DNA from 2 places in the uncultured Faecalibacterium sp. genome. Region 2 is predicted to be linked to the other one. Evidence: predicted binding sites of a transcription regulator. Region 2 holds the regulator's gene; the other holds the start of a gene.

Region 1 (3,415 bases), on a different contig from region 2:
ACAGCGTTGTTGATGGAAATAAAGTTATCCAGTGCGGAGATGCTGCGGATATCGTTGGTGTAGTCCACGGGTGCAGACATGCACTCCGGGTTATCGTTCAGGTAATCGTACATTTTCTGGGTGCCGGCACCGAAGGCGTAGACCTGACGGCCCTTGTCCAGCTGCTTGCGTGCACCGGTGATCTTGCCGGCCTTGGCGATATCCACAAAGGCATCCACATACATTTCGGTGTGCACGCCCAGATCCTTCAAATCGCTCTGTGCGATCAGGCTGCCGATGGCATTGGGCATACCGCCGATGCCCAGCTGCAGGCAGGCACCGTTGGGGATCTGCGGAACGATCAGGTTGGCAACCTTCAGATCCACTTCGGTAGCAGCACCGGGAGCGGCCATCTGGCCGATGGGCGGGTTCTCGCCTTCCACGATGCCGGTGACCTGAGAAATATGGATGCAGTTCTCCATGCCGCCAAGGCAGCGGGGCATGTTCTTGTTGACCTCAACGATGATCTTCTTGGCTTTTTCGCACACAGCACCCAGATGAGATGCACTGGGGCCGAAGTTGAAGTAGCCGTGCTCGTCCATGGGGGTCACCTGGAACACCGCCACATCCAGCGGATCCGGGCTTTCGCGGTAGTAGCGGGGCAGCTCGGAATAACGGATGGGGGAGTAGAAGGAGAAGCCCTGTGCAATGGCCTTGCGCTCAATGCCGCCCATATGCCAGCTGTTCCATGTCATGTGTGCAGCGGGATCGTCGATCTGGAAGATCGCGGGCACCCACATCAGGATGCCGCCGCGGAAGTTGACACCTTCCAGCTCAGGCAGACGCTTTGCGATCTCGGCATCCACCGCCACAGGGGTGTTCACAGCCCAGCCGTAATCCACCCAGTCACCGCTTTTGACCAGTGCGGCAGCCTGAGCGGCGGTCATTTTCTTCTGAGCATACAGTTCCGTAAAATCCATTATAAACCATCCTCTCCTATAATAACATAAAGGAATTGTAAATTTATCATTTACTCTTCCTGCACGGACAAATCTTTGCAGGATGTTTACCACCTGTTGGCAATTTGAACACAGCTCTGACACAGGCGGATGATATCCTGATAACCAGCAGAAGGCAGCTGTCGGACAGGGCAGCAGATCTGCACAACTTAGTTATAACATTAACAATGTGTAGAATCAATAGTTTATCGAGAAAATTTTGACCGACTGGCAATATGGACAAAATTCGAGGAGTTTTTGGACGATTGTTTGGTACTGGAAAACCAAAATCTTTGCAAAAGGACTTGATAAAATTTTGACGATATGGTTTACTTATAGCGTAGCAGGCAGCTGCGATGCAGCACGACATTGATTGTTTAAATTTTAACGATAAAACGTACAGCTTGCACAAAAATCTTGCACCCAAGACTGGAAAGTGCTATCATGGCAGAACCAAAACGCGCTTTTCACAGCGCTCAAGGAGGACACCAGACGATGGCAACAGCAGTTTATCCCGGTTCGTTCGATCCGGTCACAAAAGGGCATCTCGATATCATCAAGCGCGCAGCAAAGATCAACGATCATCTGATCGTGGCGGTGCTCAACAACAGCGCAAAGAATCCGCTGTTCACCGTGGAGGAACGCGTGGAGCTTCTAAAGGAATGCTGCAAAGGCATCCAGAATGTTTCGGTGGAGAGCTTCGACGGCCTGACCGTGGAGTTCGCCAAGAAACGGCACGCTTCGGTGATGGTGCGGGGCCTGCGGGCGGTGACGGATTTTGAAAACGAGATCCAGCTTGCGCAGACCAATCACGCACTGATGCCCGGCATCGAGACCATGTTTCTGGCAACGAGCATCAAGTGGAGCTACCTTTCTTCCACCATTGTAAAAGAGGCAGCTTACTACGGCAGCGACATCGGTAAGTTCGTCACACCCAATGTGGAAAAGGCGGTCAACGAAAAGTATGCGCTGATCCGGCAGAAAAAAGACCCCGAGACCTAATTTGTAAAAGCGCTTACGGGCGTTTTTGATAAAAATGGCTTACGAAAAGTAACACATACACAATTCAGGAGGCTATTCACATGAAAAAGATCGTTATCGCATCTGCATGCCGTACCGCTATTGGCAAATTCGGCGGCACTCTGGCAAACGTTCCCGCAGTTGAGCTTGGCTCCATCGTCATCAAGGAAGCTCTGAACCGTGCAAACGTCGCTCCCGAGCAGGTCGATCATGTCTACATGGGCTGCGTCATTCAGGCCGGTCTGGGCCAGAACGTCGCTCGTCAGGCTGCTCTGAAGGCTGGCCTGCCCATCGAGACCCCGGCTGTCACCGTCAACGTGGTGTGCGGCTCCGGTCTGAACTGCGTCAACATGGCTGCTCAGATGATCGAGGCTGGCGATGCTGACATCGTGGTCGCAGGCGGCATGGAGAACATGGACATGGCTCCCTTCGCACTGCAGAAGGCTCGTTACGGCTACCGCATGGGCGCACCCATGGGCAAGAGCGAGATCGTGGATACCATGGTCAACGATGCTCTGTGGGATGCCTGCGGCTTCAACAAGCACATGGGCATGACCGCTGAGAATGTCTGCACCAACGAGACTTATCAGAAGAAGTACGGCTACAGCCCCATCACCCGTGAGATGCTGGACGAGTTCTCATACAACAGCCAGCTGAAGGCTGACAAGGCTATCAAGGACGGCGCTTTCAAGGACGAGATCGTTCCCGTTGTGATCAAGGGCAAGAAGGGCGACACCGTGTTCGATACTGATGAAGGCCCCCGTCTGAGCGCTCCTGAAGTGCTGGCAAAGCTGAAGCCCGCTTTCACCAAGGACGGCATCGTGACCGCCGGCAACTCTTCCGCCATCAATGACGGCGCTGCTGCTCTGGTCATCATGAGCGAGGAGAAGGCCAAGGAGCTGGGCGTGAAGCCTCTGGCTACCTGGGTCGCCGGTGCTCTGGCAGGCGTTGAGCCCGAAGTCATGGGCCTGGGCCCCATCGCCGCTACCAAGAAGGTCATGGCAAAGACCGGCCTGACTGTTGCTGACATGGATCTGATCGAGGCCAACGAGGCATTTGCTGCTCAGTCTGTGGCTGTCAGTCAGGCTCTGAACTTTGATATGAGCAAGGTGAACGTCAACGGCGGCGCAATTGCTCTGGGCCACCCGGTCGGCGCTTCCGGCGCTCGTATCCTGGTCACCCTGCTGTATGCTATGAAGCATCGCGGTGCACACAAGGGCCTGGCTACCCTGTGCATCGGCGGCGGCATGGGCTGCGCTACCATCGTTGAGATGGACTAAGCTTCACCTCTTGGAATCCTGACTGAATGACAGACCCGGACAGGGAAGGGAACCGGAGAGCCTTTCCTCCGTCCGGGGGCTGTTTGTGATAATTGATAAGATTTGAATAGGAGGTTTTCACAATGGCATTTGTAAAAA
Region 2 (3,415 bases):
GCCGGGAGCCGCTGTTCTGCGCGCTTTTTGCGCGATGCTGCGCGCCGTGTTGTCGTTTTACGTTTTTTTGTTGCCATGTTTCTTTGTTCCCCGCGTTTGTAGTAGACACACTATTTGATTTTATTATTGTACCACGCAGGGAAGAAAATGGCAAACCTATTGTTGTACAAAATCGGCCTTCATTTGCGTTCAATCTCTTTATACAGCCACGCCAGCGCATCCGAAAGCCCGCCCAGCTCATCAATGAGCTTTTCCTTCACAGCCCGGCGTCCATCCAGCACAGTGCCCATGTCCATCACCAGCTCGCCGGTGTGGAGCATCAGGTCGGTGTAGCGTTTTTCGGTCATGCCGCTGTGGGCCGCTACGAAGCCGGTGATGCGCTGCTGCATCTGCTCAAAGCTGCGCATGGTCTGCGGCACCCCCAGAATGACGCCGGAATGCCGCACCGGGTGCACGGTCATGGTGGCTGTGGGCACGATGAAGCTGCGCCGGGCGCTGACGGCAAGCGGGATGCCGATGGAGTGCCCGCCGCCCAGCACAAGCGTTGCACTGGGTTTGGACACGCTGGCGATCAGCTCCGCCAGCGCAAGGCCTGCTTCCACATCACCGCCTACCGTGTTCAGCAGCACCAGCAGACCTTCGATGCGAGGATCCTCCTGCGCGGCCACCAGCTGCGGGATGACATGCTCATACTTCGTGGTCTTCTGGCCCTGCGGCGCTTCCGAATGGCCTTCGATCTGGCCGATGACGGTCAGACAGTGGATCACATGCTCCCCGCGGGCCAGCGTGACCGTGCCCAGATCCTCGATCTCTTCTTTTTCCAGCCGTCCTGCGTCGGTCTGCTGCGTTTCATCGTTCATATGCTTTCCTCCTGCGTTTTTTGTCAGCATTCCCCAGCCTGTGCCGGGCTATGCAGACCCGCTGCAGCAAAAAAGCGGTAACATTTCATAAAAATTTTTTGAGAATGATTTGACATTCTCCATCGGTGCAGTATACTTTAAATAATTGACTGTAATATCTGCAATATGAACCCGTAAACGGATCGGGGTTTCTCTGCGCCGCATCTGTAAAGCAGGCAGCTGCGGCAAGTACTGCGATAGAGCGAAAGGAGAAAGTATTCTATGAACACTCCTGCAAGGGCTTCGCTTCCCGTTATCAAGCGTCTTCCCAAATATTACCGCTATCTGTGCTCTCTGCAGGCGGACGGCATCAACAGCATTTCTTCCCGCGAGCTGGCTGCTCAGATGGGCACCACCGCTTCGCAGGTACGGCAGGACTTCAACTGCATCGGCGATGTGAATGGCCGGCAGGGCATCGGCTACTCGGTGGAAAACCTGCTCTCCATTCTGGAAGGCCTGCTGTTCGGCAACGGCGACCGCCTGCCCACCATCCTGATCGGCTGCGGCCGTCTGGGCAAGGCAGTGAGCCGCTTTATCACCACCGATACCAACGGCTACCGCCTGATCGCCGCCTTTGACGTGGCACAGAGCGAGGTGGGCAAGGAGATCAGCGGCATCCAGATCCGCCATATCGACGAGCTGGAGTCTTTCTGTGCCGAGCATCACCCCAAGGTCGCAGTGCTCTGTGTGCCCCGCGACGGTGCGGAACAGGTCAGCGGCCGTCTGGTGGATCTGGGCATCGAGGGCTTCTGGAACTTCTCCCACTATGACCTCTCTGTGCCGTATCCCGATGTGGTGGTGGAGAACGTCCATCTGGGCGACAGCCTGATGAGCCTTGGCTACCGCCTGCGCAATCAGGACTGAATATACCTATTATAAGTAATAAGAGAACCCTCTCAGTCAAAGCCTGAGATGCCGCTGAACCCTCTCAGTCTCGCATACACTCGACAGCTCCCCCGAAAGGGTAGCTTTATGAGTGGGGACGGGAAAGTTTCTGCTTCTCCGGCGAAGGACAGCCTGCCCGGAAGATGCAGAAAAGCTCCCCCATCGGGGGAGCTGGCAAAGCCGTCAGGCTTTGGCTGAGAGGGTTCTTTCTGTAAGGAGAGTTTTTCAAATGGCAAAACTGTATTTCCGTTACGGCGCGATGAACAGCGGCAAAAGCACCGCCCTGATGCAGGTAGCCCACAACTACGAAGAACAGGGGATGCGGGTGCTGATCCTCAAGCCACAGGTGGACACCAAGGGCGGCGGTGAGCTGGTGAGCCGTCTGGGCGTGCGCCGCAAGGCTGATCTGCTGATCCCGCCGGAGACGGACGTGTTCGAGGCCGTGCGCACGGCCAACGCTGACGGTGCGCCGCTGGCCTGCGTGCTGTGCGACGAGAGCCAGTTTTTCACTGCGCAGCAGGCAGAACAGCTGTTCATGGTCACGGTGGATTTGAACATTCCGGTGATCTGCTACGGCCTGCGGGCAGATTTTTCGCTCAAGGGCTTTCCCGGCTCTACCCGCCTGCTGGAGCTGGCCCACACCATCGAGGAAATGAAGACTATCTGCACCTGCGGCCGCAAGGCCATCTGCAACTGCCGCAGGGTGAACGGCAGATTCGTCTTTGAGGGCGAGCAGGTGGCCATCGATCTGGAAAACGATGTGCAGTACGTGAGCATGTGCCCCCAGTGCTATTTCAAGGCAAAGCGCGCGTTCTACGCCGAAAAAGCTGCTTCGCGGGTCGAATAAACTTGTATACAAGGCTGCTGTGTCCAACGACACGGCAGCCTTTCTTTTTTATTCCCGGCCCACAGGCGCAGTCCACGCAGCAGCGCAAAATATGTTGCTGTCGGTGCTTCTTCACCCCCCAAAAGGGCGAAGAAGCACCGATTTCCACGCCTGCAGACCGGTGCCGGATGCCCGCTTCACGCAATTGATATATCAGAGTGAACATTTTTTGCGCTATTGATATATCAGTTCAAAGGCTCCCATCCGGGCTTTTTAAGCTGGTGTTCGTCCACAATATATGCAACGTTTCCACGTTCTGAAACGGAATGTTTACAAAATTATCGCAAAATTCGACGTTCCCTCTATGATGCATCCCAGTTTTCTATGCAAAATAGCGAAGTATACATGTTGCACAGTTTTTCGAGCCAAGTTTATTCATTTCAGCGAAGGCGTCAATTCTTGCGCGGAAACAAGAGCAATATTTGTACGTTTTTTGTTTAGATATCTGCAATTTGCGTCTTTCTTTTTGGTTGTTGTTTTGTTATCATAATTGTATACAACGGGGTATGTGCAGACCCCCGTTCGAGATGATGTTTTCTGTATTTAGGAGGAGAACAAAAATGAGCAAGGCAATTTCTCGTCGTGATTTCATGAAGGTCACCGGCGCTGTGGGCGCTGCCGGCCTTCTGGCTGCCTGCGGCGGCAACTCTGCTGCATCCAGCTCTGCTGCTTCCACCGCTTCTTCCGCTCCCGCTGCTTCTGCAGACGAGAGCCTGGCACTGTCTGACGGCCCTGTTTCCATGAC

The links. Region 2 encodes Rex, which represses fermentation and respiration genes when NADH is low (regulators of the CRP and FNR family bind a similar motif). Its sites were predicted from a motif close to ATTGTTAANNNNTTAACAAT; they were not measured.
Region 1: a site for Rex is predicted at 1,350-1,369, ahead of coaD (pantetheine-phosphate adenylyltransferase). Genes of this name have one in related genera too.

The regions. Positions count from the first base shown of each region.
Region 1 covers NZ_FMFG01000018.1:37,490-40,904, reverse strand. Annotated here, with positions in the region: gene QZL71_RS07815 (butyryl-CoA:acetate CoA-transferase) at 1-959, opposite strand, end outside; gene coaD (pantetheine-phosphate adenylyltransferase) at 1,473-1,979, shown strand; gene QZL71_RS07805 (acetyl-CoA C-acetyltransferase) at 2,060-3,277, shown strand; gene QZL71_RS07800 (enoyl-CoA hydratase-related protein) at 3,400-3,415, shown strand, end outside.
Region 2 covers NZ_FMFG01000021.1:4,766-8,180, forward strand. Annotated here, with positions in the region: gene QZL71_RS08345 (DNA translocase FtsK) at 1-77, opposite strand, end outside; gene QZL71_RS08350 (ClpP family protease) at 180-860, opposite strand; gene QZL71_RS08355 (redox-sensing transcriptional repressor Rex) at 1,122-1,763, shown strand; gene QZL71_RS08360 (thymidine kinase) at 2,014-2,631, shown strand; gene QZL71_RS08365 (ABC transporter substrate-binding protein) at 3,231-3,415, shown strand, end outside.